Regions from separate parts of the Rhizobium sp. BT04 genome, predicted to be linked through region 3. Evidence: riboswitches for the same ligand, from Rfam matches in the RefSeq annotation. Region 3 holds a riboswitch; each other region holds the start of a gene.
What was found. A riboswitch is a leader RNA that binds a small molecule or an ion and turns the genes downstream of it on or off. The one in region 3 is predicted to bind cobalamin.
Positions count from the first base shown of each region.

Region 1: it holds a riboswitch for cobalamin, as region 3 does, so the genes downstream of both, bluB (5,6-dimethylbenzimidazole synthase) here and cobU (bifunctional adenosylcobinamide kinase/adenosylcobinamide-phosphate guanylyltransferase) in region 3, are expected to answer to the same signal.
Region 2: it holds a riboswitch for cobalamin, as region 3 does, so the genes downstream of both, QMO82_RS18865 (CbtB domain-containing protein) here and cobU (bifunctional adenosylcobinamide kinase/adenosylcobinamide-phosphate guanylyltransferase) in region 3, are expected to answer to the same signal.

Region 1 is NZ_CP125652.1:904,592-914,292, reverse strand. It holds gene QMO82_RS13025 (MFS transporter) at 1-1,247, opposite strand, end outside; cobalamin riboswitch at 1,696-1,883, shown strand; gene bluB (5,6-dimethylbenzimidazole synthase) at 1,925-2,614, shown strand; gene QMO82_RS13015 (DUF2865 domain-containing protein) at 2,645-3,736, opposite strand; gene QMO82_RS13010 (demethoxyubiquinone hydroxylase family protein) at 3,910-4,500, opposite strand; gene QMO82_RS13005 (ribonuclease H) at 4,663-5,199, shown strand; gene QMO82_RS13000 (NADP-dependent malic enzyme) at 5,266-7,578, opposite strand; gene QMO82_RS12995 (FAD-binding oxidoreductase) at 7,831-9,270, shown strand; gene QMO82_RS12990 (histidine phosphatase family protein) at 9,453-9,701, opposite strand, start outside.
Region 2 is NZ_CP125652.1:2,104,683-2,114,383, reverse strand. It holds gene QMO82_RS18885 (acetate/propionate family kinase) at 1-854, opposite strand, end outside; gene QMO82_RS18880 (inorganic phosphate transporter) at 1,120-2,721, shown strand; gene QMO82_RS18875 (bifunctional diguanylate cyclase/phosphodiesterase) at 2,817-4,388, opposite strand; gene QMO82_RS18870 (histidine phosphatase family protein) at 4,865-5,419, opposite strand; cobalamin riboswitch at 5,502-5,623, shown strand; gene QMO82_RS18865 (CbtB domain-containing protein) at 5,652-5,861, shown strand; gene QMO82_RS18860 (CbtA family protein) at 5,978-6,727, shown strand; gene QMO82_RS18855 (hypothetical protein) at 6,777-7,409, shown strand; gene QMO82_RS18850 (sulfite oxidase-like oxidoreductase) at 7,394-8,056, opposite strand; gene QMO82_RS18845 (sensor histidine kinase) at 8,214-9,701, shown strand, end outside.
Region 3 is NZ_CP125652.1:1,046,372-1,056,072, reverse strand. It holds gene QMO82_RS13740 (adenylate/guanylate cyclase domain-containing protein) at 1-364, shown strand, start outside; gene QMO82_RS13735 (chloride channel protein) at 429-2,219, opposite strand; cobalamin riboswitch at 2,472-2,865, shown strand; gene cobU (bifunctional adenosylcobinamide kinase/adenosylcobinamide-phosphate guanylyltransferase) at 3,213-3,737, shown strand; gene cobW (cobalamin biosynthesis protein CobW) at 3,742-4,791, shown strand; gene cobN (cobaltochelatase subunit CobN) at 4,801-8,733, shown strand; gene cobO (cob(I)yrinic acid a,c-diamide adenosyltransferase) at 8,733-9,371, shown strand; gene QMO82_RS13710 (cysteine hydrolase) at 9,501-9,701, shown strand, end outside.

The DNA.
Region 1 (9,701 bases), 140 kb from region 3:
AAAACCAGCAGCCTGCCGCCATGGAAGCTGCTGGAAATTTCGAGGATGCCGCCGGCAATCGCCACACCCATCGCCATGGAGATGCGCTGGGCAACGGCATTGATCGCGGTCGCCTGGCTGCTGTCGGCATTGTCGATATCGCCGAAGGCCATGGCGTTGACGCCCGAGAAAGCCATGGAGCGGAACAGGCCGCCGATCAGCAGGCAGGCCATGATCAGGAACAGCGGCGTTTCGGCGGTGAACAGGCCGTTGATGCCGAGGAAGATCGCCGCCAGCAAGGTGGTGATCGAGATCACGGTGCGGAAGCCGAAGGCATTGAAGGTGCGTGAAGCCGCGAATTTCGATCCCATCGAGCCGAGCGCGCTGACGAAGGTGACCGAGCCCGATTGCAGTGGCGTCAGGCCGAAGCCGAGCTGCAGCATCAGCGGCATTAGGAAGGGCAGGGCGCCGAGCCCCATACGGAAGTTCGAAGCGCCAAGGATCGCCGCCCGGAACAGGGGATAGCGGAACATTTTCGGATCGAGAAGCGGATAGGGCGCGCGGCCGGCATGCAGGAGATAGAGGAGGCCGGCAAGGACGCCGATCGCCACAGTGATGTAGCCGTAGACGACGGGCACGGCCGGCAGGCTGATGACCGACAGGCCGAAGACGAAGCCGGAAAAGCCGAAGCCGCAGAGGAAGAAGCCGGGAAAATCCATCGGCCGCGGACTGCGCGGCTCGACCGCCGGCAGGAAGCGCGTGACGAGGATGATGCCGAGCACGCCGATCGGGACGTTGATCCAGAAGATCCAGTGCCAGGTGAGATAGGTGGTGAGGAAGCCGCCGATCGGCGGCCCCATGATCGGGCCGATCAGTGCCGGAATGGTGAGCCAGGCCATGGCATCGACGAGTTCGTGGCGCGGCGTTCCCCGGACCAAAAGCAGGCGGCTGACCGGCGTCATCATCGAGCCGTCGGCGCCCTGGATCAGCCGTGAGACGACGAAGGCCGCGATCGAATGGGAAAAGGCGCAGGCAATCGAGCCGATCATGAAGACGAAGATCGCCAGGCGGAAGACATTGCGTGCGCCGAAACGATCGGACATCCAGCCGCTGATCGGAATGAAGATCGCCAGCGCCACGAGATAGCTAGTGACGGCCAGCTTCAGCGCGATCGGCGAGGTGCCGATATCGGCTGCGATCGCCGGCAGGCTGGTGGCGATCACGGTCGAATCCATCTGTTCCATGAACAGGGCGACCGCGAGGATCATGGGCGTCAGGCGGGGCACGGCAACCGGGATGCTGCGAGGGACTATATCGTCCATACGCCTTCGGTGGCGATAGGGCCATAGAAACTATCGATGAAGGGGTTTGCCGAGCCGCTTCAAACCGACGCGGGGCGGGCGGTGCGTTGGAGACAGACGCTTCAAGGGCAAGCAACAAAACCAGGCAGCCGCACGGTCATCTTAGCCGGGTGCACCAACGCCCAAGAGAGCCTCATCCTGAGGTGCGCAGGCCAAAGGCCGGAGCCTCGAAGGGCGAGGCGGGTGCACCGGCGTGGACGCGAAATAGTGAACGACGAAAGAAGCGGCGCTGCGGCGTGTCCTTCGAGGCCCCTACGGGGCACCTCAGGATGAGGAATCGCGGCGGATGCCGCGCCGTCCTCTCGACCGCGTGCCGGCGCCGCCTGCTCGCGGCTTGCCGCCACCGCACTTTCCTGAAATACATGCGCTGTCAGGTGCCCGCCGATGAGGCGGGAGAATCGGGAATCCGGTGCAAGACCGGAACGTGCCCAACGCTGTAAGGCCGACGCTTGCCGCATCACTACGCCACTGGCTTTTGCCGGGAAGGCTGCGGCAGACGGATGACGCCAAGTCAGAAGACCGGCCTGGCAAGATAGACCCAACCCGCGCGGACGGCGGGCGGTTGCGTTGTTGGGGATTTGACGATGCGACCCTTTGATGAGGATGCCCTTTTGGCGGCGTCCGGTTTTTCGCTGGCCGAACGCGAGGCCGTTTATCACGCGATCATGACGCGGCGTGACGTGCGCAGTCAGTTCCTGCCCGATCCCTTGCCCGACCATGTCGTGGAGCGGCTGCTGACGGCTGCTCATCATGCGCCCTCTGTCGGCTTCATGCAGCCGTGGAATTTCATTCTGGTGAAAAGTCCAACCGTGCGAGCGCGCATCCAGGATGCTTTTTCGAAGGCCAACGAGGAAGCGGCTTTGATGTTTGAGGGCGAGCGGCGGCAGGTCTACCGTTCCCTCAAGCTCGAAGGCATCGTCGAGGCGCCGCTCGGCATATGCGTAACCTGCGATCCCACCCGCAGCGGCAGCGTGGTGCTGGGGCGCACGCACAATCCCAGGATGGATAGCTATTCCACAGTCTGCGCCATACAGAATCTCTGGCTTGCGGCCCGCGCCGAAGGGATCGGTATCGGCTGGGTCAGTATCTTTCGCGAGGGTGACCTGAAGAGCATTCTCGGCATACCCGAGCATGTCGAGGTAGTCGCCTGGCTCTGCGCCGGTTTCGTCGACAAGCTCTACGACGAGCCGGAACTCTCCGTCAAAGGCTGGCGGCAGCGGCTGCCGCTCGAGGAGCTCGTGTTTCACGACGGTTGGGGACGGCGGGAGCGCTGAACAGCGTCGCCTCAAACCCGGCTCCGCCAATCACTGCTGTTGCGGCTGCGGGCCCGGCGATGCCGGATTGGCGAGGTCGATCGAGCCCTGATCTCCGGCGAGGAATTGCGGGCCGACCTGGCGGACCTTGTTCTGCGTGGGGTCATAGGGACGATCGGGAACGGATGGCTGCGGCGCGGCAGCGGCAGCATCCTTCGCCGGCGGATTGGTACGGATTGATGTGATCGAGCCCTGTTGCGGCGGTTCGCTCAAGGCTTGCTTGCCGCGCATCTCGTCGTAATAGGCGGTGAGATTGCAGGCGCAGGAGGACTTTTCGCCGGGCGTGCGGTTCTTGTAGGCAAAGGCGTTCTTCATGGCGCTGTAGGGCGTGCCGGTTGCGACCGAGATCATGTTCGAGGCTTCGGTGCTCGTCACGTCACGATAAAACAGTTCCGTCTCGATCCCCGGGCACATCTTGGCGCAAGTCTCAGCGTCGCGGCCGAAATCGACCGAAGTGGCGTTCGAGCTGATCGGGAAGAAGCCGCCGTCGCAGCTGCGCACGCACATGGTGCTGACCGGCGAGAGCATCTCGGCTCGCGGCAGGCCGTAACGCGGATCGACCTCTTCACCGCCGCCGAGCGGAATGAAGGTATCGGTGCGCATCGCCTGCTCCTCGACACTCGGGGCGGGGTCGGCGGCGCTGCGGTCGGCCGGGGGATAGAAGTTTTCGCTGTTGCAGCCATTGCTGTCGAGAGCGGCAATCAGTTCGCGGCGCTCGCCATCATCGCCGTTCTGGCCGGCCAGCTCGTTGCGGCGGTCCTGGAGATAACCGATATTGTCGATCATGCGGGCTTCGGCCTGCGACAGCTCGGCGCAATAATCGTCATTCTCGCCGCCGATCACGACCATGCTGCCCGAGGTGCAACCATTGCTGCGCAGCTCGGAGCGGACCTTGCGCAGCTCGAGGTTCTGCTCGGCCATGGCGCTGGCATATTGGCGCGCTTCCCGGCCGTTGCTATTGCCGATCGTTCGCGGCAGGTCGGCGAGGCGGCCGCGCAGGTCCTCGCAGACAGCACTCGTCTGCGCGGCGGCAGGCGTCGCGAAGGCAAGGAGGAGGGCAAGAGACAGGTTTCGGCGTTTCACGGCTCGTCCCGGAATGAACAAACGGTAGATGATCGAATGCGGCCTCGATCGCCGCACGTTGTCTCTTAACGTGTTTCTCTTAATAAGCTTGGAGAAAATCCTAGCGCATTTTCGTGATCTTATCCAGCAGACGCGGGCAATCTTCCGTAAGGGGAGGTCGGGACAGCTTCCCGCTAGATCTGCCTGGAGCGCGCCATTTCGGCGCGCATCCAGCTTGAGTCTCCCCATGTAGAGAGCCAGATCATCAGATCGGTGAGCGCGGCGACGATGGGCAGAAGCAGCGCATAGCTGACGCCGTGCCGTGTCTGATTTTTCTCGGCTTCGCTAAGGTGAGCCAATTCCTCTTCCTGAATCGAGGCAATAAGGCCATGCAACTGTGGATCGCGGGTGTCCAGGGATGCCAATTGATCTTCCAGATGACGGTGAACCGTGCTTTCAACCGCCTCGGTACAGATCCAGACCATGTTGCGCCCACCGAGGGCTGTCAGGAAACCGAGCAGATACCCTCCGAGGCTCCAGAATGCCATGACGCGGCATGGCTTGGCATGCCTTGAAGGCATTGCGTCGCGAAACAGGCGGCAATGCTCGATTTCGTCGTTCCGCATGTCACAAAGCGCCGGCACGATGTCAGGAAACAGCCGGCGGGCCATCCAGATCTGTGCCCTGTAGATACGAATTGCGCCGAACTCGCCGGCATGATTGACCTTGAGAATACGACGAACGGTTACTGCGCGCTTACCGGCACTGCTTGACGGATTGTCCATGATCCACGTTGCCCCACAGTTCCCTGTCGGCAATAGGCACTGTTGCCGCCACCATCGTCAATGGTTGACACAACGGATGAGGTACAATTCGAATGTCCGCTTCGGGGCGGGCAGGCAGTCGCAAATCGCGCTGGCGCAGCGAAGGCGAAAAGAGCGGAGAACATGACGAGCATTTCCAACGAGCTTCACGTCCCCGCGACAACAGTCGGAATATCGGAAGCCCAACGCGGCCTCCACCTCTTCGTTGACGGTTGCTACGAACCCGGTTCCGGGCAGGGGGGCTGGGCTTTTGTCGCTTATCGCGATGCCGTGGAAATCGCGTGCGGATTTGGTGGCGTCGAAGATTCCGCCAATAATTCAATGGAATTGATCGCCGTGCTTAAGGCAGTCCTGTGGATCAATAGTGAAGCAACGGGCGAAGCCGTCATCATCTGGTCGGATTCCATCTATGCCGTCAAAGGCTGCAATGTCAGGCGACATATCTGGAAGAACAACGGCTGGAAGAAAAGCAGCCCGAATGGGAATGCCCGGAGCCGAACGATCGCCAATGCGGAACTGTGGAAGTCAGTCGATCGTCAGCTATCCCGGAACGCCCTGGTGACCGTTGCCTGGTGCAAGGGTCATTCCGGCGTTGCCGGCAACGAACGCGCGGATACGCTTGCGGATAAAGGGCGCCTGTCGATGCAGGGCGCCCGATAACTGTTGCATATCAACCGGTTGCAGATGCTCGGGACAAGCCCGAGCATGACAAGATGAGGAACCTGCTTATGCCGGCTGCGATGCTTCGACGACAGCGAGGGCTGCCATGTTGACGACGCCGCGGGAGGTGACCGAGGGGGCGAGGATGTGGGCGGGCAGGGCGGCGCCGAGCAGGATCGGGCCGACATGCAGGCCGTCGGTCATCGACTTGACGACGCCGAGCGTGATGTTGGCGGCGTCGAGGTTCGGGAAGACCAACAGGTTCGCCTCGTCGTGCAGCGTCGTGTGCGGCATGACGCGTTTGCGCAGCGCCTCGGTGATGGCGCTTTCGCCATGCATCTCGCCGTCGACCTCAAGATCGGGCGCGGCGTCGCGCACGAGCTGCAAGGCATTGCGCATCTTCGTGGCGCTTTCGGATTCGCGCGAGCCGAAGTTGGAATGCGAGACGAGGGCAGCACGCGGGGTGATGCCGAAACGGCGGATTTCCTCGGCCGCCAGTACCGTCGACTCGGCGACTTCCTCGGCGCTCGGATTGAAGGTGACGTAGGTGTCGGTGAAGAAGGTGGCGCCGCGCTGCGAGATCATCAGGCTGAGTGCGGAGAAATCACGGACATCCTTGCGCTTGCCGATGATCTGGCGGACATCGCGCAGATGTTTTTCATAGCGGCCTTCCAGGCCGCAGATCAGCGCATCGGCCTCGCCGCGCCGCAACGCCAGCGCGCCGATGACGGTGGTGTTGGTGCGCACGATGGTGCGGGCCGCTTCCGGAATGACGCCGCGACGGCCGACGAGGGAGAAATAGAGATCGACATATTCGCGGAAGCGCGGATCGTCTTCCGGGTTGATCACCTCGAAATCCTGCAGCGGGCGGATGCGCAGGCCGTAGCGCTTGAGGCGCGTTTCGATGACCTGCGGACGGCCGATGAGGATCGGGTCGGCGAGACCTTCTTCGAGCAGCACCTGGGCGGCGCGCAGCACGCGTTCGTCTTCTCCTTCCGAGAAGATGACGCGCTTGCGTTCGGCGGCCTTGGCTGCCGTGAAGATCGGCTTCATGACGAAGCCTGAGCGGAAGACGAAGCGGTTCAGCTGGTCGAGATAGGCGTCGAAATCCTGGATTGGGCGGCGCGCGACGCCGCTCTGCTCGGCGGCCTTGGCGACGGCGGGCGCGATGCGCAGGATAAGGCGAGGATCGAAGGGCGAAGGGATCAGATAGTCAGGGCCGAAGACCGGGGTCTCGCCGGAATAGGCCCGGGCGGCGACGTCGGAGGGTTCTTCGCGGGCAAGCGCGGCGATGGCGCGCACGGCCGCCATCTTCATTTCCTCGTTGATCGTCTCGGCGCCGCAATCGAGCGCGCCGCGGAAGATATAGGGAAAGCAGAGGACGTTGTTGACCTGGTTGGCGAAATCCGAACGGCCGGTGCAGATCATCGCGTCAGGGCGGGCAGCACGGGCGAGATCCGGCATGATCTCCGGCGTCGGATTGGCGAGCGCCATGATCAGCGGCTTGTCGGCCATCTGCGCCAGCAATTCCGGTTTCAGCACGCCGGCGGCCGACAGGCCGAGGAAAACGTCGGCGCCGCCTATATTTTCAGCCAGCGTGCGGGTGTCGCTCTTCTGGGCATAGACGGATTTCCATTCGTCCATCAGTTCGGTGCGACCCTCATAGACGAGGCCTTCGAGATCGTGGACCCAGATGTTTTCGCGTTTTGCCCCGAGAATCACCAGCAGGTTGAGGCAAGCGAGGGCGGCAGCACCCGCGCCGGAGGCGACGATCTTGACGTCGGCGATGTTCTTGCCGGCAAGTTCCAGCCCGTTCAGGATCGCCGCGGCGACGATGATCGCCGTGCCGTGCTGATCGTCGTGGAAGACGGGGATCTTCATCTTTTCGCGCAGGCGGCGCTCGACCTCGAAACATTCCGGCGCCTTGATGTCTTCGAGGTTGATGCCGCCGAAGGTCGGCTCCAGCGAGGCGACGGTCGAAACCATCTGGTCGACGCTTGCCGCATCGATCTCGATATCGAAGACGTCGATGCCGGCGAATTTCTTGAAGAGCACGGCCTTGCCCTCCATAACAGGCTTGGAGGCCAGCGGGCCGATATTGCCGAGGCCGAGCACGGCGGTGCCGTTGGAGATGACGGCGACGAGATTGGCGCGCGAGGTATATTCTGCCGCCATCTCGGGATTGTCGCGGATAGCGAGGCAGGGGGCGGCAACGCCGGGCGAATAGGCGAGCGCCAGGTCGCGCTGGTTGCCGAGCGGCTTGGTCGCCTGGATCTCCAGCTTGCCGGGGCGGGGATAGCGGTGGAAGAAGAGCGCCTGTTCGTCGAGATCGCCGCTCGTCAGATTCTTTTCCGTCTTGGATTTTTCCGGGTGATCCATCGCCGCCTCCGTGCACGTCTTTTTTGGAGTTTCCTCCATACATCAATCGGGTACGGGGGACAGTATGGAAATGGGGGAAGGGCGAAGTTTTCATGAGGTGGGCAGAGGGGGTATCCACGCCATGGCCATTCGGCTTTCATGCCAAGCAGCAGCCGCAGTGAGCTAATCCTTTTGGGGAAACTTGTTTGACGACCTCAACGGGCGCAGGATGCCGCCGCGACGGTGCGGGGCGCCGGTCGCATGGAGGAAATCATGGACAATTTGAACCTGACGACCCTGCAAAGGGGTCAGACGATGGTCAATGACGTGGCCATCGATGCCTTTGCCGCCGGATTTCGCGGCAGTCTCCTGACCAGCAAAGATATGGATTACAACGAGGCGCGGGCGATCTGGAATGCGATGATCGACCGCCGACCCGGGCTTATCGCGCGTTGCGCCGGTGCTGCCGATGTCGTGCGGGCGGTGCGGTTTGCGCGCGACAACAATCTGCTCGTTTCGGTACGCGGCGGCGGGCACGGCATTGCCGGCAACGCCGTCTGCGAGGGCGGTATCGTCATCGACCTGTCGGCGATGAAATCGGTGCGGGTCGATCCGCAGACCAAGCGCGCCAGGATCGAGCCGGGCGCAACGCTTGCCGATGTCGACAAGGAAACGCTGGCTTTCGGGCTGGTGTTGCCGACCGGCATCAATTCCACCACCGGCATTGCCGGCCTGACGCTCGGCGGCGGTTTCGGCTGGCTGACCCGCAAATTCGGGCTGACGCTCGACAATCTGCTTTCGGTCGATGTGGTGACGGCCGATGGCGAGTTGGTGAAGGCGAGCGAGACGGAAAGGCCGGACCTCTTCTGGGCGTTGCGCGGCGGCGGCGGCAATTTCGGCGTCGTCACCTCCTTCGAGTTCAAGCTCAACCCGCTCAACCCAGAGGTTCTGGCCGGGCTGGTCGTGCATCCCTTTGCCGATGCGGAAAAGGTGCTCCGGGAATATCGGCAGGCGCTGGAAGCGGCACCCGATGAACTGACCTGCTGGGTGGTGATGCGCCAGGCGCCGCCGCTGCCTTTCCTGCCGGCCGAATGGCACGGCAAGGAGATCCTGGTGCTTGCCATGTGCTATTGCGGAGACATTGCCGCGGGAGAGAAGGCTGCGGCCAGATTGCGTGCGATCGGAAATCCGATTGCCGACGTCGTCGGCCCGGTGCCGTTTACCGGCTGGCAGCAGGCATTTGATCCGCTGCTGACGCCAGGTGCGCGCAATTACTGGAAAAGCCAGGATTTCGCTTCCCTCTCGGATGCGGCAATCGACGTGCTGCTCAACGCCGTGCGCAAATTGCCGGGGCCGGAATGCGAGATCTTTATCGGCCATGTCGGTGGTGCGGCCGGGCGCGTGCCCACCGAGGCTACCGCGTTTCCGCAGCGCAGTTCGCATTTCGTCATGAATGTGCATGCGCGCTGGCGGGAGACCGGGATGGACGGAAGCTGCATCGACTGGGCGCGGGAGCTGTTCGAGGCAACCAAACCGCATTCCGTCGGCACTGCCTATATCAACTTCATGCCGGAGGACGAGACCGATCGGGTCGAAAGCGCTTACGGCGCCAATTACAGCCGCCTTGCCGAAATCAAACGGCGTTACGATCCGAACAATCTGTTTCGGATGAACCAGAACGTCAAACCCACGGCGGCCGTGCGGGCCGCCTGAGGGGATCGATAGGGAACCCCGGCGGTCATCAAAATCCCTCCCCCTTGTGGGGAGGGCCTATCCGGGTCCGAACCGGCTACATATTGGACAGTATGGACCGGTGACATGGTCGACAGGTTTTGTGGTCGGCATTTCCGGGATTGTCGCAGCGCTTGAACCAATCGACGTAACCCGCCGAAGACCTATCCACCAGTCTTCGGCGTGATCGTCACGTCGGCGCCATAGGCATCGCGCAGTTCACCTTCCTGTCCCGGCAGCCGGTCGGCGGCCTGGTGCAGCAGGATCGACTCGTATCCTTGCGAGCGCGTCCCCTCGATCAGGGTGATATCCGCATTCCCAGGGTTGTCGGAGCGCTCGAACCACTCGACCGGGCGGTGCAGAAAATTCATTTCGACCGCCCGGTTGGTGACGCCATGACCGACGATGACGAC
Region 2 (9,701 bases), 1.1 Mb from region 3:
AGCTCGCGCGTATCGGTGCTGATGCCGGAAACGCCGAGCAAGCCGGAGCGGTGATAGAGCAGGTCTTCGATCTCCCTGAAGGATTGCTTCTTCTCACCGGCCAGATGCAGGATGACGCCGGCATCGAGCCAACCGGGGCGCGTCGCCATCGGAATGCCGTCGAGTGTCGAAAAGCCCATGCTGCAATCGCGGCTGACGCCGTCATCCAGCGCGCAGAGGCTGGCGCCGCTGCCGAAATGGGCGACCACCGCCTTAGCTGCACGCGGCGCCTTGCTGGCAAGCACAGCGGCGATGAATTTGTAGGAAAGGCCGTGGAAGCCGTAACGCTTGACGCCCTCGTCATGCAGGGCACGGGGAATGGCGAAGCGGCGAACGAGATCGTCCTGCGTGGCATGAAAGGCAGTGTCGAAGGAGGCTGTCTGGGCAAGATGCGGTTTCAGATGCCGGAGCGCGCGGATGAAACGCAGCGCCTGCGGCTGGTGCAGGGGTGCAAGCGGGGTCAGCGCATCGACGGCATCGATTGCGGCGGCGTCGAGGGCGATCGCCTTCGTGAAACGGTCGCCGCCATGGACGACGCGATGGCCAGCGGCGCGTGTGGCGGTGATGTCGACATGATCGGCGAGAAGCGCGAAAACCTCGTCGACGACGCCGTGCAGGTCGTCCGTCACTTCGGCCTTCAATGGCATCTCGAATGTCTGCGATCCCTTCGTCAGGTCGAGCGAGAGCGGCTCGGCGCGAAAATCGATCACACCCTTGCCGATGCGCCGGGCCGCAGCGCCATCCATCGCGAAGATGCCGATCTTGACGGTCGAGGAGCCGGCGTTGAAGGTCAGGAGGAGATCGGTCGATGGCATGTTTCGAAGACTCCGCGTCAAGATGCCGAACTTAGGGCCGGGGCTTCGGACGGAAAGGCATTTATTCGCCGGTCGCGTGTTTTTGTCGCTCCCGGCCCGTCATTCCGGTCGGTGGGGCGTGCGACGGGGTATTTTCATCCGTAGGGCGGACAGCATGTGACGGCTAATATTGCCTGATGTCAGTGCCTTACGACGTCATGAGAGCTTCACGCTGCGGAATTATTAACAAAAGGCACATTTGCAAAACGGAATAAGGAACTATGCCATGGCCGATATTGCCCCCAGCCAGGTTCATAGCGACACTTCCCACCCGCTCCACAGTTCGAATTCATCCGGCAAATGGTTCTTGCCGGTATTCGCACTCGTTCTGGTCTGCGGCCTCGGATATGTCGCCTATGCACTCACCCGCGACCTGACAACCGCAGTTGCCGTTCCCTGGATTCTCTTAGGTCTTGCTCTGCTGATTGCGCTCGGCTTCGAATTCGTCAACGGTTTCCACGATACGGCCAATGCCGTAGCCACCGTCATCTACACGCGTTCCCTGCCGGCGGAATTCGCCGTCATCTGGTCGGGTTTCTTCAACTTCCTCGGCGTGTTGACCTCGAGCGGCGCCGTCGCTTTCGGCATTCTGGCGCTGCTGCCGGTGGAACTGATCCTGCAGGTCGGCTCCGGTTCCGGCCTTGCCATGGTCTTCGCGCTGCTAATTGCCGCGATCGTCTGGAACCTCGGCACCTGGTATCTCGGCCTGCCGTCGTCGAGCTCGCATACGCTGGTGGGATCGATCATCGGCGTCGGCCTCGCCAACCAGTTCTTGGCGCCGGCAGGCACGGCGACGAGCGGCGTCGACTGGTCGCAGGCGACCAATATCGGCCTGTCGCTTTTGATCTCGCCGCTGATCGGCTTCGGTCTTTCCGCCGTGCTTCTGCTGGTTATGAAAGTCCTGGTGCGCAACAAGGCACTCTACGACGAACCGAAGGGCAACCAGCCGCCGCCGCTCTGGATCCGCGCGATCCTGATCTTCACCTGCACCGGCGTCAGCTTCGCCCACGGTTCCAACGACGGCCAGAAGGGCATGGGCCTCATCATGCTCATCCTGATCGGCCTCGTGCCAACCGCTTTCGCGCTGAACCGCACGCCCGATGTCAACTATCTCGAGGCTTACAAGTCGGCATCGGTCCAGGTGGAAACCGCGCTCGGCAAATATGTGAAGCCCAGCGTGACCGTCACCGACTACAAGGCCGAGATCAGCAACGCCGTCAAGAACAAGACCTGGACGGATGCAACGACGCCGGCTCTGCAGCAATATATCCACCAGACGAGCGCCGAAGTCGCCGCCTTCCCGACGCTGGAAGCGGTGCCGACCAATCTCGTCGGCAACGTCCGTAACGACATCTACCTGATCGGTGAGGCGCTGAAGCTGATCGACAAGCAGAAGCTGCTGCCGATGGACGCTGGCGACCTCAGTGCAGTGACGAACTACCACAAGGCGGTCGACAATGCGACGAAGTTCATCCCGCTCTGGGTGAAGGTGGCGGTCGCGATCGCGCTCGGCCTCGGTACGATGGTGGGCTGGAAGCGGATCGTCGTCACGGTCGGCGAAAAGATCGGCAAGACGCATCTGACCTACGGCCAGGGCGCGGCAGCCGAAGTGGTGGCGATGGTCACCATTGCCTCGGCCGATCATCTCGGCCTGCCGGTCTCGACCACGCATGTTCTGTCGTCCGGCGTCGCCGGCACCATGGCGGCGAACGGTTCCGGCCTGCAATGGTCGACCGTGCGCAACATGCTGATGGCCTGGGTGCTGACGCTGCCGGCCTCGATCGCGATCGCCTTCGTGCTGTTCGTGATCCTGCGGCAGGTGTTTTAGAGCAAATTCCAGGAAGAGTGCAAAGCGGTTTTCCCAGGCAAAGCGCTAAGCGGTTTTGCCGGGAATCGCGTCAAAACAAAGGGTAGAGCGCTCCGTCAGGCCGTGGAGGCCAGACTGGTATTGCGATCGCTGATGAAGATGCCCGCCTCGGCGGCGGGCATCGCCTTGCCGAAGAGATAGCCCTGGCCGATATCGCAGCCAAGCTGCAGCAGGAAGGCGAGCTGGCTATGCTCCTCAACGCCTTCCGCTGTTGTTTTGATGTTGAGGCTCCTGCCGAGGCCGAGCATGGCGCGGACGATCTTTTCCTGGCGTTCGTCGTCGCGATAGGTGGCGATGAAGCTCTTGTCGATCTTGATCTTGTCGAAACGATAGCGGGCGAGTTGGGCGAGGCTCGAATAGCCGGTGCCGAAATCGTCGAGGGCGATCTGGATGCCGGCCGCGTGCAGTTCGTCGAGAACGACGACGGCGATGGCGGGATCCTGGATCAGCGCATTTTCGGTGATCTCCACTTCCAGGCGCTGCGGCGGCAGCCGGCTTGCCGAGAGAACCTTGAGGATGCGGGAAGTCAGGAGCCTGTCTTCCATCTGCACCGGCGAGACGTTGAAGGACAAGGTCACATGCTCCGGCCAGGTGAGTGCGTCGCTGCAGGCCTGGGCGAGAAGATCCTCGAACAATGCGGTGATCATGCCCGTCTCCTCGGCGATATCAATGAAGACAGGCGGCGGGATGTTGACACCATCATCGCCGATCCAGCGCGCCAAGGCCTCGAAGCCACAGAGCTGGCCGGACTTCAGGTCGATCAGCGGCTGATAGAAGGGTTTGATCGCCTTGGTGGAAATTGCAGCACGCAGCCTGGTTTCCAGCGCGGCGCGTTCCGTTACCTTGTCCTGCATCGACGGTTCGAAGACGAAATAATGGTTGGGTCCGCGTGATTTCGCCTCGTACATGGCAAGGTCGGCACGATGGGCGGCATCTTCAAGGGGTTCGGCTCCCTCGACCCAGCGGTCGTAGCCGACGCTGGCGCCGACTTCGACGGCAAAGCCATCGATATGGATCGGCCGGGTAATGGCCTGGATCAAAAGCTTGGCAAAACGCTCCTCGCGTTGCGCCGTCAGGGCGAACGCGACGATGACGAATTCGTCACCGCCGAAGCGATAGACGCAGTCGGCATTGCCGAGCGCGCAGATGCGTCTGGCAACCTCGATCAACAGGACGTCGCCGCCCTTGTGGCCGACGAGATCGTTAACTTTCTTGAAGCCGTCGAGGTCGACGGAGAAGAGGGTGACGTTGCGGCCCCACTCCTCGATCTCGGCCTCGTCGGTCTTGATCGGCCGGGAAAGAATCTTGCGCTCGAAGGCGTAGCGGTTCGGCAGTTTGGTCAGGTGGTCGTGGGTTGCGGTCCAATCGGCCTTTGCCTGAGCGGCGGCGCGCTGTTCCGTTTCCTTGCGCAGGTCGGCGATGCGCAGCACCGAATAGATGAAGCTCATGGCACCGGCGATGCCCAGCGCCAGAACGAGCTTGTCGGCGCCGTATTCGCCGAAACCGGTCATGAAGAAGGCAAGGCTGTCGTCAAGCTGCAGCAGCGTGCCGAGGAGCCAGAGAGTGATCCCGAACCCGACGATCGACACACATTGCCTTCCGGCCCTGCTCTGGAAAAATACCGGCACCACGCCTTCTCCATCTCCAACCTTCGCGGAAGTAGCACAAAAGTCTGAAATGTTCGTTGAAACCAGAAGGCGAATTATCGGAGGCGGCAGCCTGTTGCTGTACCGTCAAGGGACCAGAGGGGTGCTTTTGCGAGACCGAGAAACGCTGAGCGCGGTCTTCGTCGTGATTGCAGACTGGCGTGTGAAAAGAACGAAGGCGAGCGTGCCATGGCACCGCTCGCCCTTTCGTGCTTCAGGCGGTGACGATCAGCAGCGGGACGCTGACGATGAGACCGACCAGAACTGTGACTGTGGCAAAACGCATCAAACGCAAGCGTCGCGTGCGCTCCCCACTCCAATCATATGTCATTCTTCCATCTCCTTGGGATAAGGAAGTAGTCCCCGCCAAACCGGGTTCAATAGAGATGACGCGATTTGCTTGTGTAAGGCTGGATAAGTTTATGCAGCGATTCAAGGTGTTACAGCGGCCTCGGGCTCTAATGCGGAAAGCGTAGAGACCAGCGCCGTCCATCAGTGGTCATGTGAATGACGGCGAGTGGCTCGACGTCGCTCAGCCAGAAGGAAGGGAGTGGCGCCTGAAGCACATGCGCCACCGCTGCCCGAATGACGGCCGCGTGGCTGACGGCGATCACATGGCCGCCGAGGCTGGATTCATTGTCCATCCAGCTGGCGACCCGCCTGCGCAGATCAACAAGGCTCTCGCCGCCATGCGGGGCAGCTTCCGGATCGCTCATCCAGGCCAGGAGGTTTGCCGGCTCGTCTGCCTCGACCGTGGTGATCGACCTGCCGGCCCAGCGGCCATGGTCGCAGTCGCGAAGCGCCTGATCTATCCGGGCGTCAAGGCGAAGCGCTTCCGCGGTCTGGCGCGCGCGTAAGGCGGGGCTCGTGGCGATACGGTCGGCGCGGGGAGGGGCAGCCATGCTGGCCGCTTCTTCCTCCGCCTTGTCTTCCAGCGGTTCGTCGAGCGGGAACAGGGCTTTGCGGCTTGCCATCGTCGCGCCGTGGCAGATCCAGGTGAGGCGCGTATTCACCATCGTTCTGATCTCCCGGAATGCGGCTCCAGCGTCTTTGCCGGCTTGTGAAGTTTCGTTGACAGTCTCTTCGGCGTGCAGATATAACCGTGCTGTTGCGGGTTTGGAAGCCGGTGGAAATCCGGCACGGTCGCGCCACTGTGACCAGCGTGTCGAAAGCTCTTCGCGTTGGAAGTCAGACCCACCTGCGTAAGCACTCTTTCGACTGAACGCGTCATTCCCGGAGGAATACATGTCTGACACCACTTTCGCGCCCGCAGCAGTACCGGCGCCGATCCCCTTAGGAGAGATCCTGCCCTGGGCGATCTTCGGCGGCCTGCTGATGCTCATCGTCCTCTATTTCGTCGGTACCGAGGAAGGCGCAATGGCGCTGTTCAATGGCATGTATGTGCACGAATTCGTGCATGACGGTCGTCATCTCCTCGGCTTTCCCTGCCACTAAAGCGCGTCGCGATCTTTCAGATTCGCTTCTCGCGCCTTAGGTCTTGTTTTGCGCATGTCGTTCTCGCGAAACCGCTCACACAGTTTTGCGCGACATGCTTTAGGGGAGTTCCTGACATGGTTGGAAACCTTCTGCTTCGCGGCATGCTCGCGGGCCTGATTGCCGGTATTCTCGTTTTTGCCTTCGCCCATACCTTCGGCGAGCCGCTGGTCGATGCGGCCATCGCCTTCGAGGCGGCGACTGCGCAGGCGGCCGGCGAAGCTGCTGAACCTGAAATCGTCAGTCGCGCCACGCAGGCCGGTCTCGGCCTTTTTACCGGCGTCATGGCCTACAGCGTCGCCGTCGGCGGGCTTTTTGCGCTTGCCTTCGCTTTCGTGCACGGGCGCTTCAGCAGCCTTTCGGCGCGCGGCACTTCGGCGGTCATCGCCCTTGCCGCCTTCGTGGCGATCGTTCTTGTTCCCGGGATCAAGTATCCGGCCAATCCGCCGGCGGTCGGCAATCCCGACACGATCGGCGTCAGGACCGAAATGTTCTTCCTGATGATCGTCGTTTCGCTTGCCGCGCTGGTTGCCACAGTGGCGCTGTCGCGCCGTCTTGCCGAACGTTTCGGTCTCTGGAACGGTGCGATCATCGCCGGCATCGCCTATCTCGTCTTCATCGGCCTCGTGCTCTATCTGCTGCCGCCGATCAACGAGGTGCCGGAGAATTTCTCGGCGATGGTGCTCTGGCGGTTCCGCACGACCTCGCTCGGCATGCACGTGATCCTCTGGGCAACCTTGGGCCTCGCCTTCGGAGTGCTGGCGGAAAAGCAGCTTGCCGTGAAAGGCGGGCCGCAACGAGGTCGGCCGGCAACGGCGTTTCACTGAATGCATCGAGGGGCGCCGCATACCGGCGCCCTGAACTTTTCGGGCAAACATGAAAAGCAGCCGAACCATACCGCTCCTGTCGACGGCGTTTGTCGGCGTCGCCTTTTCTTGCGTGGTTGCCGGAAACGCCTTTGCCCATAGCCGCAGCGGCGGCGGCAGCCATGCCGGGCTGGATATCCCCGAGATTTCCCATGGCGAGATGGCGGTGATTTCAGACTATCGCAGTGGGATCATTGACCTTGCGTCGCAAGCGGTCGATACCAACGAGCGGTTCCGCCGCGTGCTGAACTATGCCGAAATCCAGTATTCCTATTGTCTATGGGGCCGGATGCCGGGTAGCGTGACGGACGAGGAAAGCCCGTTCAACCAATGCGCCCATGCCTATCTCGCAGCGACCAAGGCCGTCTTGTTTTCGATGCGTGAGATGCCGCGGGAGAGCGCTGCGGCGGGTGAAATCATTTCCGCGGTCGACGCCGACATGGTGCGGCGCGGCCTTGCGCTCGTCACCTGCCGGTTCAGCGGCGAGGCCTTCAACACCGCCGATGTTGTCAAGCCGCACTGGAGCAAGGTACCGCTTCATCCAGCCAGTATGGCATCGTTGACGGGGCTTGCCGCATTGTTCGGCGTTGGTTTTTATGCGCTTCGCCGCTTGCTGCGGCCGGAGGCTCAATCGTCGGAATAGCGCTGCTCGCGCCACGGATCGCCGTAGATGTGGTAGCCGTTCTTTTCCCAGAAACCGGCCTCGTCGTCCGGCATAAGCTCGATGCGGCGCAGCCATTTGGCGCTTTTCCAGAAATAGAGATGCGGCACGACCAGGCGCATCGGGCCGCCGTGATCCGCCGTCAGCGGCAAGCCTTCCCAGGCGGTGGCAAGGATCGCGTCCTCGGCGGCGAAATCGGCGAGCGGCAGGTTGGTGGTATAGCCGTCATAACTGGTCAGCATGACGTAACCGGCTTCCGGCTTGGGCATGGCGAGATCGAGCAGATCGCGCGTCGAGACGCCCTTCCATTTGTTGTCGTAGCGCGACCATGTGGTGACGCAGTGGATATCGCTGACCTTAGTGCTCTGCTCGATCGCGTGGAAGGCGGCCCAGGTGAGGGTGAGCGGCGTTTCGACGAGGCCGCGCACCTCGAGCCGCCAAGTATCCGTAGAGACAACAGGCTGCTGGCCGAGATCGAGCACCGGCCAGTTCTTGACGAGGTGTTGGCCGGGCGGCAGGCGCTCGGTTTCGGGTCGGCTGATGCGGCCGGTCAGGAACTTGCCTTCGGCGGCCCAGCGACGCTTGGATGTGGTGAGCTTGCTGTCGGCGGGTGTCTGATCGTCGCTCATGGGCGGGGCCTCCTTGCGGTGCAGCAATAGGATATCCGCGTTCGTTAAGTGTCAAGTTTCGGCAGGCCCTTGGAAATCCCCGTCCGTCTCATTAAACTCGGCACTGTCGGGCCTCGCTGGGGAGTGGAGGCAGAAAGGGGAGGAGCGGGATCTGTCTTTGCGATATCGCGCGATAGCGGCGTTGCTCGTGGTGCCGCTGATCACCTTCGCCTTCTTCACCTATGGAAGCGCGATCGCGACGCGCGCCTATATGGCGGAAGCCTCGGCGCAGGCGGGAACGGCGCTGCGCCTTGCGGTCTCGGCGCTCAGCGGGCATCTCAACCGCTACGAAGCGCTGCCGGCGCTGATCGCCGATCACGAGGACATCAAGGAATTGGTGAGCGCGCCCGAGGATACGGCGCTGCGCGATGCCGCCAATCTCTATCTCAAGGAGATCAACGGGCTGCTGAAATCCTCCGACATCTATGTGGTCAAGCCTGATGGAGAGACGATCGCGGCGAGCAATTACGATGGACCGGCAAGCTTCGTCGGACAGAATTTCAGCTACCGGCCCTATTTCCAGGACGCGATCGAAGGCCGGCAGGCGCGGTTCTACGCGCTCGGCACCACCTCGCTGAAGCGCGGCTATTATTTTGCCGCGCCGATCCGGATCGATGCGGCTATTCGCGGCGTCATCGTCTTCAAGGTCGATATCGACATGATCGAATCGTCCTGGGGCGGCGGCGAATACAAGATCTTCGTCTCCGATCCGGAGGGCATCATCTTCATGTCCGGCAGCCCGGAATGGCTCTATGGCGCCATCCTGCCGCTGACGGCCGATCGCATCGCGCGCACGGAAGCGTCGCGACGCTATGCCAATGCCAGGCTGACGGCGCTACCGGTGACGCGCCAGCGCCTCGAGCCGCATGAGCTGATGACGCTGGCCGGCGAGCGCGGCTCGAGCGAATATCTGGTGCTCTCGCATTACATGCCGGCCGAGGACTGGACGGTGAACGTGCTGATGGAGACGAGTTCCATCCGTGCCCAGGCGCGCACCGCGCTTGCGGCGGTCTTTCTCGTCCTCTGCATTGCCGGGCTCGCGGTCGCGGTCATTCGCCAGCGGCGGGCGCGGCTTGCCGAGCGCATGCAGATGCAGGCCGACGCCCGCAACGAGCTGGAGCGGCGCGTCGAGGAACGCACGGCCGATCTTGCCCGCGTCAACAGCCGCATCGAAGAAGAGATCGCCGAGCGGCGACTGACCGAGCAGCAGCTCCGCCAGACACAGGCCGATCTGATCCAGGCCGGCAAGCTCGCCGGCCTCGGGCAGATGTCGGCTGCGCTTTCGCACGAGTTCAACCAGCCGCTCGCCGCCGCCAAGACCTATACCGACAGCGCCTCCGTTCTCATCGATCGCGGCCGGACGGAGGAGGCGCGGGACAATATTAAGCGTATCGGCGGGCTCATCGACCGCATGGCCGCGATCAGCCGGCACCTGCGCAACTTCGCCCGCAAACCGAACGAGAAGCTCGGGTCGGTTTCTCTCGACGAGGCGATGCATGACACGCTCGAGATCATCGCTTGGCGGCTGAAAGCGGCGGATGCCGAACTCCGGCTCGATCTCGGGCCGTGTCCGCCGGTTGTGCGCGCCGGTTCGGTGCGTCTGCAG
Region 3 (9,701 bases):
GCAACGGGCCTGCGTGGCGGCACTCGCTTCGGCGAGGAACCTGCTGAAGGCAAACGAGGCGCTCAATCGCGAGCGGACGGGCAATGGCGGCCCCGATATCGGCGTCGACGTCGTTCTGCATCTCGGCGAGGTTTTCTACGGAAATGTCGGCGCCCATGGCAGGCTCGATTTCACGGTGATCGGCAGGGCGGTCAACGAGGCCTCACGGCTCGAAAAGCTCTGCGGCACGCTGGATCAACCCCTCTTGATGTCGGAGAGCTTCGCGACGACCTGCGCCGCGCCTTGCCAATATCTCGGATCGTTCGAGCTGCGCGGGGTTTCGAAGCGGGCTGATGTCTTCAGGCTCGCCGACGCCGCTGAATAATTCAAAGTGCAGCAGCGTCCTTTGAGCGTCTGAAAAGACGTGGGGCGCTGTCGGTCGGAGCGGCTCAGATCTCGCCTGACACTTCGCGGCGGCGGCGGTCGAGTTCTTCGCTATAGCGGCGCAGCGTGTAGCTTTCGCTGAGCTGGCCGATCACCTTGCGTTCGATCAGATTGTTGACGACGGCGAGCGCTTCGCTTTCGCTCTTGTCGAAGATCGCCGCCGCCTGCCTGGCATTCATCTGCGGCTGCAGGAAATCGTTGCGGTAGCGGATGAAGTCGGCAAGCGACTTGCCCTCGTCCTGGGCGTCGGTCGGATTGGCGTAGATCTCCGGCACCAGCACCAGGCCCACATATTTGTCGCTCTCCTCGACAAGGATGACGCGTTGGGTCGAGCCGATCGGGAAGGCCTGCTTGAATTCTTCCAGCGAGATGCCTGATTTGGCGGTCTTGACGTCTGATCGCATCAGCTTGTTGACGGTCAGGTTGCGAATCCAGCCCACGTCGTGGGCGCTGCGGATGCTCTCGCCGCGCAAGTGGAAGCGCCACGTGGCGAAGGAGTAGCCGAAGGTCGAGCGCACCACGAGCGACGAGGTGATGACGGCGGCAAGCACCAGTGCGGTAATCGGGAAATCGCCGGTGATTTCCAGCGCCAGGAAGGTCATCGTCAGCGGCCCGCCGATGACGGCGACGGCGAGCGAACTCATGCCGACCACGGCATAGATAACAGGCGTCAGCGTCGCATCGGCGAAATAGGGGCCGCAATAGGCAAAGAGCTTGCCGAGCAGGGCACCCATGAACAGCGAGGCGAAGAACAGGCCGCCCCTGAAGCCGGAGCCGATCGAGATCGCCGAGGCGAAGGATTTCAACAGGAAGAGGCCGATCAGCGTCGGGATCGCCACATCGCGGGAGAGGTTGAGATGCAGCGCGCCGTGGCCGGCCGAAAGCACCTGCGGAGAGATCATCGCCAGCAGTCCGACGACGATGCCGCCAAGCGCCGGGCGGAAGGGCGGAGCGATCGCACTCTTGCGCGCCAGTTCCTCGACGAAGGCGACGCCCTGCATGATCAGGATGCCGACACCGGCGCAAAAGGCGCCGAGCAGCAGGGCCGGGATATAATCGGCCGGCACGACCGTGCCGAAGCTGCCGATATCGATGGCGAAATCGCCGTCGGCAAGCAGCCTTGCAATGAGAGTGGAGACAAGGGCCGAGACAACCACGGGGGTCAGCGAGACGATCGTATAGGTGCCGATGATCAGCTCGAAGGCATAGAAGGCGCCGGTCAGCGGCGCGTTGAAGGCGGCGGCGATAGCGCCGGCCGCCCCGCAACCGACGAGCACGCGCAGATCAGAGCGGCGAAGCTGCAGCTTCAGGCCGAATTTCGAGGCGATGCCGGCGGCAAGCTGGGTATAGCCGGCCTCGAGCCCGACGGAGGCGCCGAAGCCGTTGGAGATCAGGTTCTGCACGGCAACGATGATGCTGTCGGTCAAGGACAGGCGGCCGCCATGCAGAGCATTGGCCTCGATCGGATCGACCATCGGCTTCTTGCGTCGTTTCGCCAAGATGAAAAGCAACAGCCCGAGCAGGATGCCGCCGACGACAGGGGCCGCGAGCAGCAGCAGCTTGTCGTCGATGTCGGACGAGCTCAGCCTTTCGTCGTCGGCGATGCCGAAGACCAGCCGGTGCAATTCATTGGAGACGAAGCTCATGCCGGTGACGGCAAGCCCCGAGGCGATGCCGACGACAGCGCCCGCAAGCGACAGGCCGACCTCGCTGCGGCGGGTCAGCGCACGCAGCCGCCCCGGATCAAAGAAAACACGCAGCGCGCGCAGACGGCGCCGATCCAATTTCATAAGCATGGCCAGACAACTAGGCGGGGAGAGGCTCGGTCAAGGGCGGTGGCGCAGTCCGCTTGCAGTGCAATTGCGGCGAAAAGCCGGCGTTCGGGTCAAATATTTATGACGTAAGTCTCTGATAAAAGACGATATTTTTGGTGGAGTAAGTCATGTTTGAATGAGTGCGCCGCCTTACCGGCGATCGGGCGGCCGTCAAGGCCGGTTGACTTCACTCCCGGGCTTGCCTAACCATCCCTCAACGGATGGTCACCTGACCATCCTGATATAACGGATGGTTCCGGATCGGTGTAGCGCCCTTCCGGATGAAAAGGGAATGTGACGGGGCGGACCCAAGCCGGGCGCCTTTATCACAGCCGACCCCGCGACTGTAGAGCGGTCAGGGTCTTCCATCCGGCATCGAGCGCTTCCGGCCGGCCCCTGCAATGGTGCAGGCGGGACGGATGGGCGATATGCCGGAAAAGCCACTGGACATGCATGGTGATCAACCGGGGTCGGACGCCTCTATATCTACGAATCGTCCACTCTTTCACCGATGCAGCCGGGAAGGCGAGGCAGATCCGCCGGCAGGATCAGGGCGACCGGTTTCCGGTCTGCCCCGATCGGCCGACAACCGCGAGCCAGGAGACCTGCCATCCCGTGCCGGGCGAAAAGCCCAACCCTGGGCGCTATGCCCGCTGCCAGCACGGAGGTTGTCTTGGCTGAACGATTGAATTCAGCGCGGCCTGGTGCGGCGCGGCTTGGCGAGACCTTACAGGTGTCGGCGCCTTCCGTTGCGGCGTGTTTGGTGGGCACATTCCTCTCCTCCCTCATTCCTGTGCTCGTCACAGGAATCCAGTGCGCCCAAGTCGTTGGGCGCGGAGGACTCCCCTTTAACCGAGTCATTCACGGCGCGGACGCGCCGTGGCTGGATTCCTGTGACATCCCTCGGGCAAAGTCCGAGGAAGGGAATGAGGGAGGGTGGCGGAGCGTCGCGTTTCCTCTGGCGACGGTCTGCATATGACAAGCGCCCCATCCAACACCGTCTTCATCCTCGGCGGCGCCCGCTCCGGCAAATCCCGCTTTGCCGAATCCCTCGTCACCGCAACCGGCCTCGACCGCCACTACGTCGCCACCGGCCGTGCCTGGGACGAGGAGATGCAGGCGCGCATCATCAAGCACAAGGCCGATCGCGGCCCGTCCTGGACGACGCATGAGGAGCCGCTCGATCTCGTCGGTAAGCTCGCCGCCATCGACGGCGAGGGGCGTATCGTGCTGATCGACTGCCTGACGCTCTGGGTCACCAATCTGATGATGGAGCAGCGTGACATGGCGGCGGAATTTGCCGCCCTTGCCGATTTCCTGCCCGGCGCCAAAGCGCGGCTCGTTTTCGTTTCCAACGAGGTCGGCCTCGGCATCGTGCCCGACAATCGCATGGCGCGGGATTTTCGCGATCATGCCGGCCGGCTGCACCAATCGATCGCGGCGAAGGCCGCTGAAGTCTATTTCATCGCGGCAGGCCTGCCGCTGAAAATGAAGGGTTAAGTCCATGAACCAGCAGAAGATTCCCGCAACCGTCATCACCGGCTTCCTCGGCGCCGGCAAGACGACAATGATCCGCAACCTGCTCACCAATGCCGGCGGCAAAAAGATCGCGCTCATCATCAACGAATTCGGCGATCTCGGTGTCGACGGCGACGTGCTGAAAGGCTGCGGTGCGGAGAATTGTAGCGAGGACGATATCATCGAGCTCACCAACGGCTGCATCTGCTGCACCGTCGCCGACGATTTTATTCCGACGATGACGAAGCTGCTCGAGCGCGAACAGCGGCCCGACCATATCGTCATCGAAACCTCGGGCCTCGCCTTGCCGCAGCCGCTGGTCGCTGCCTTCAACTGGCCCGATATTCGCACCCAGGTGACCGTCGATGGCGTCATCACGGTGGTTGACAGTGCGGCCGTGGCCGCCGGGCGTTTTGCCGACGACCATGATGCCGTCGATGCGCGCCGCGCCGAGGATGAATCGCTCGATCACGAAAGCCCGATCGAGGAGCTGTTCGAGGATCAGCTCACCTGCGCCGATCTCATCGTTCTCAACAAGACCGACCTGATCGACGTCGCCGGCCTTGGCCGCGTGAAGAGTGAGGTCGCCTCGCGCATTGCCCGCAAGCCCGTGATGATCGAAGCCAGGAATGGCGAGGTGCCGGCAAGCGTGCTGCTCGGCCTCGGCATCGGCGCGGAAGACGATATCGCCAACCGCAAGTCCCATCACGAGCTGGAGCATGAGGACGGCGAGCCGCACGATCACGACGAATTCGACAGTTTCGTCGTCGAGCTTGGTGCGATTGCGGATACATCAAGTTTCGTCGAGAAGCTGAAGGGCATCATCGCTGAGCATGATGTGCTGCGCCTCAAGGGCTTCATCGAGGTTTCCGGCAAGCCCATGCGCCTGCAGCTGCAGGCCGTGGGTGCGCGCATCGACCAATATTTCGACCGCGCCTGGGCACCGGGTGAAGCGCGCAACACGCGTCTCGTCGTCATCGGCCTCCACGAGATGGATCAGGACGCGGTGCGCAAGGCGATCGAAGCGCTGGTCTGAGGATAGAGAATGCATCTGCTTCTGGCCCAGCAGGGGACGATCAGTGACGGCGACGAGGCCATCGACCTCGGCCAGTCGCCGGGCGATGTCCTGTTCCTCTCGGCCGCCGACACCGAGCTTGCGGCAATCGCCGCGGCTCATGCCGGCGGGGCGAGCGGATATGCGCTGAGGCTTGCCAGCCTGATGAGCCTGAAGCATCCGATGTCGGTCGATACCTATGTCGAGCGGACGGCGCGGCATGCGAAGCTGATCATCGTGCGGGCGCTGGGCGGAGCGAGCTATTTCCACTATGCGCTGGAGGCGTTGCATGCGGTCGCGGCTCGCAGCGGGGCGCTGATTGCAGTGCTGCCGGGCGATGCCAAGCCGGATGCGGGACTGGTTTCTTTTTCCAATGTTGATCTCGACGATCTCAATGCGCTCTGGGCCTATCTGATCGAGGGCGGCGATGCCAATGCGCGGGCTTTTCTCGATTATGCCGGGGCGATGTTGTCGGGTGCCGAGAAGCCGGCACCGGCGGTGCCTTTGATGAAGGCGGGGATCTGGTGGCCGGGGCGAGGGCTGATCGGGGTTGAGGAATGGCTGCCGGTTGTTGCTGCGGAGGTGTCTTCGGGTGTGGCGATGGTCGCAGAGGAGGGATTTGAACCCCCGACAGTCGCCATCAGCTTCTACCGCGCCCTCGTTCAAAGCGGCGAGACCGGGCCGATCGAGGCACTGGTCGAGGCGCTGGCCGCACTCGGCCTTCGGCCACTGCCGGTCTTTGCCTATAGCCTCAAGGATCCGATTTCCAAAGGCATTCTCGAAAGCGTGTTTTCGGCGCTGAAGCCCGATGTGGTCATCAATACCACCGGCTTTGCGGTCTCCGCGCCGGGTGCGGACCGGCAGCCGACGGTGCTGGAGGCGAATGGGGCGATCGTGCTGCAGGCGATCCTCTCGGCCTCGTCGAGGGATGCCTGGGCCGCTACCTCTCAGGGCCTTTCGGCGCGTGATCTCGGCATGAACGTTGCGCTGCCCGAGGTTGACGGCCGAGTGCTGGCGCGGGCTGTCTCCTTCAAGACGGCGGCGCGCTACGACGCGGCGGTCGAAACGAATATCGTCGCCAGCGAACCGGATGCCGGCCGGGTGCGTTATACGGCGGAGCTTGCCGCCAACTGGGCGCGGCTGCGCGGGACACCGGCGCAGGGCCGGCGCATCGCGCTCGTGATGGCGAACTATCCGAACCGTGATGGCCGGCTCGGCAACGGTGTCGGCCTCGATACGCCGGCCGGAACCATCGAGGTGCTTCGCGCGATGGAGGCAGCGGGTTATCCGGCCGCCGATATTCCGGCCAACGGTGACGCGCTGATCCGGCATCTGATGGAGGGGCCGACCAACTCGGGACGCGACGGCAGGGTCATCCGCGAGACACTTTCCCTGAGTCGCTACAACGGCTTCCTGGAATCTCTTCCCAATCAGATTCAGGATGAGGTGCGAGCCCGCTGGGGTAATCCCGAGGACGATCCGTATTTTCGCGAGGGCGTCTTCGCCCTGCCTTTCGCCCGCTTCGGCGGGGTGCTCGTCGGCATCCAGCCGGCGCGGGGCTACAATATCGATCCGAAGGAGAGCTATCATTCGCCGGATCTCGTACCGCCGCACGGTTATCTCGCTTTCTATGCCTTTCTGCGCCGTGAATTCGCGGCCCATGCGGTCATTCACATGGGCAAACACGGCAATCTCGAATGGCTGCCGGGCAAGGCGCTGTCGCTGTCGGAGAACTGCTATCCCGAGGCGATCCTTGGGCCGCTGCCGCATCTCTATCCCTTCATCGTCAACGATCCGGGCGAGGGCACACAGGCCAAGCGCCGGACTGCAGCTGTCATCATCGATCATCTGACGCCGCCTTTGACGCGGGCCGAGAGCTACGGACCGCTCAAGGACCTGGAAGCGCTGGTCGACGAATATTACGAGGCCTCCGGCGGCGATCCCCGCCGCATCCGCCTGCTCAGCCGGCAAATTCTCGATCTTGTGACCGATATCGGACTCGACCGGGATGCGGGCATTGCCGAGGGCGAGAGCGAAGGCGAGGCGCTGAAGAAGCTTGACGCCTATCTCTGCGATCTCAAGGAAATGCAGATCCGCGATGGCTTGCATGTGTTCGGCGTGTCGCCCGAGGGACGGTTGCTGACCGATCTGACCGTGGCGCTGGCGCGGGTGCCGCGCGGACTGGGTGAGGGCGGGGATGCGAGCTTGCAGCGGGCGATCGCTGGGGATGCGTTCGGAAACCCCTTTCAGCCAAAAGACCCCGCCCCAACCCCTCCCCACAAGGGGGAGGGGCTTGCTGGGCGCGCCGTCACTGCATCAGCTTTGGTCGCAGAGGTTGCCGCGAGTGCAGCGATAAGCCCCTCCCACCTGTGGGGAGGGGTTAGGGAGGGGTCTTCCTTCGACCCTCTCGACACGGATATGGCAGCCGTTTGGAGCGGCCCACGGCCGGATATCCTCGCAGAAATTCTCGACACCCTTTGGCGCACCCACGGCGACACCGTCGAGCGCATCGAACTGCTCGCCGCAAAGTTCGTTTCCGGCGAGATGGCGTGCCCGCTCCTCTGGTCCCAAACCAGATCGGTGCTCGCGGAGATCGAAACCCGTCTCAAGCCTTCCATCCTCGCTTGCGGCGCCGCGGAAATCGAAGGGCTGCTCAGAGGCCTCGATGGCCGGTTCGTCGTACCCGGTCCCTCCGGCGCCCCGACCCGCGGCCGGCCTGATGTGCTGCCCACCGGCCGCAACTTTTATTCGGTCGACAGCCGCGCCGTGCCGACGCCGGCGGCTTACGAGCTCGGCAAGAAATCCGCCGAGCTTTTGGTGCGCCGTTACGTGCAGGATCACGGCGAATGGCCGGTTTCCTTCGGCTTGACGGCCTGGGGCACCTCGAACATGCGCACCGGCGGCGACGATATCGCCCAGGCTTTGGCACTGATCGGCGTCAAGCCGCTCTGGGACATGAGTTCGCGCCGGGTCACCGGCTATGAGATCATCGCGCCGGCGATGCTCGGGCGGCCGCGCGTCGACGTGACGCTCCGGATCTCCGGCTTCTTCCGCGATGCCTTTCCCGAGCAGATCGCCCTGTTCGACAAGGCGGTCCGCGCCGTCGGCGCGCTCGAAGAGGACGAGACGGACAACCCGATTGCAGCGCGCATGCGCGGTGAGATGGCAAGGCTTGCCGCCGCCGGTCTCGACGCGGCCTCGGCGAAACGCCGGGCGGGCTACCGGGTTTTCGGCTCGAAGCCCGGCGCTTACGGCGCCGGATTGCAGGCGCTGATCGACCAAAAGGGCTGGGAGCGGCGCGCCGATCTTGCCGAGGCCTATCTCGTCTGGGGCAGCTATGCTTATGGGGCCGGCGAGGAGGGCAAGGCCGAACGCGGCTTGTTCGAGGAACGGCTGCGCTCGGTGCAGGCGGTCATTCAGAACCAGGACAATCGCGAGCACGATCTGCTCGACAGCGACGATTATTACCAGTTCGAGGGCGGCATGGCAGCGGCGGCCGAACAGCTCGCCGGCGCGCGCCCTTCGATCTATCATAACGACCATTCGAGGCCGGAAAAGCCGGTGATCCGGTCGTTGGAAGAGGAGATCGGCCGCGTCGTGCGCGGCCGCGTCGTCAATCCGAAATGGATAGCGGGCGTCATGCGCCACGGTTACAAGGGCGCGGCCGAGATCGCCGCCACCGTCGATTATCTCTTCGCTTTTTCGGCGACGACGGGGGCGGTCGGCGAACATCATTTCGAGGCCGTCTACCAAGCCTTCGTCGCCGATCCCACTGTGCGCAGCTTCATGATGGAGAAGAACCCGGCGGCATTCGACGAGATGCGGGAGCGGCTCAGCGAAGCGATCGACCGCAGCCTCTGGACGCCGCGCAGCAATTCGGCCCGGTTCGACCTGGCCGCCATACAACGCAATGAGGTAAACTGATGAGCGACGAGACCCCGGACAACAACGCGGGCGGCAAGGACGATGCGCGGCACGCCGAGAAAATGGCGAAGAAGAAGGTCGCGCGCGACAAGATCATGGCGACCAAGACCGATGGCAAGGGCCTGATCATCGTCCATACCGGCAAAGGTAAGGGCAAGTCGTCGTCTGCCTTTGGGATGATCTTCCGCCACATCGCCCATGGCAAGCCGTCCGCCGTCGTGCAGTTCATCAAGGGCGCGATGTGGACCGGCGAGCGCGATCTGATCGAGAAGCATTTCTCCGATCTCTGCCAGTTCCACACGATGGGCGAGGGTTTCACCTGGGAAACGCAAGACCGCGCCCGCGATGTCGCCGCAGCCTCGGCCGCCTGGGAAAAGGCCAAGGAGCTGATCCGCGACGAGCGCAATTCCATGGTGCTGCTCGACGAGATCAATATCGCGCTGCGCTACGACTATCTCGACATCAACGATGTCGTCACCTTCCTGAAGAGCGAGAAGCCCGCCATGACGCATGTCGTGCTGACCGGTCGCAATGCCAAGGAAGAGCTGATCGAGATCGCCGATCTGGTCACCGAGATGGAACTGGTCAAACACCCCTTCCGCTCCGGTATCAAGGGTCAGCCGGGCGTCGAGTTCTGAGAGGCAGGCGACATCCATCCCAAGCGGTAATCGAACGCCGATCACATACCGGTCGCGGCTTGGTGATTTGACAGGCGGATGGCCTATCCGGAGATTTGCCGCGACCCTTTGCCCCCGGAGAATACCATCATGAAAACCAAGGCCGCAGCCGCATTCGCCGGCTTTCTTTTGATTGCCACTCTCGGCGCATCCGCCGCCAAGGCGACGATCATCGACGACTGGAGCACAGTGAAGGCGCCGGCTGCCCCTGCTTTGAAACCGGTCGATGTGAAGGCCTCGGAGACGGCGCTTCTGCTCCTCGATTTCAACGGTGCGCAGAACCCGGAGAAG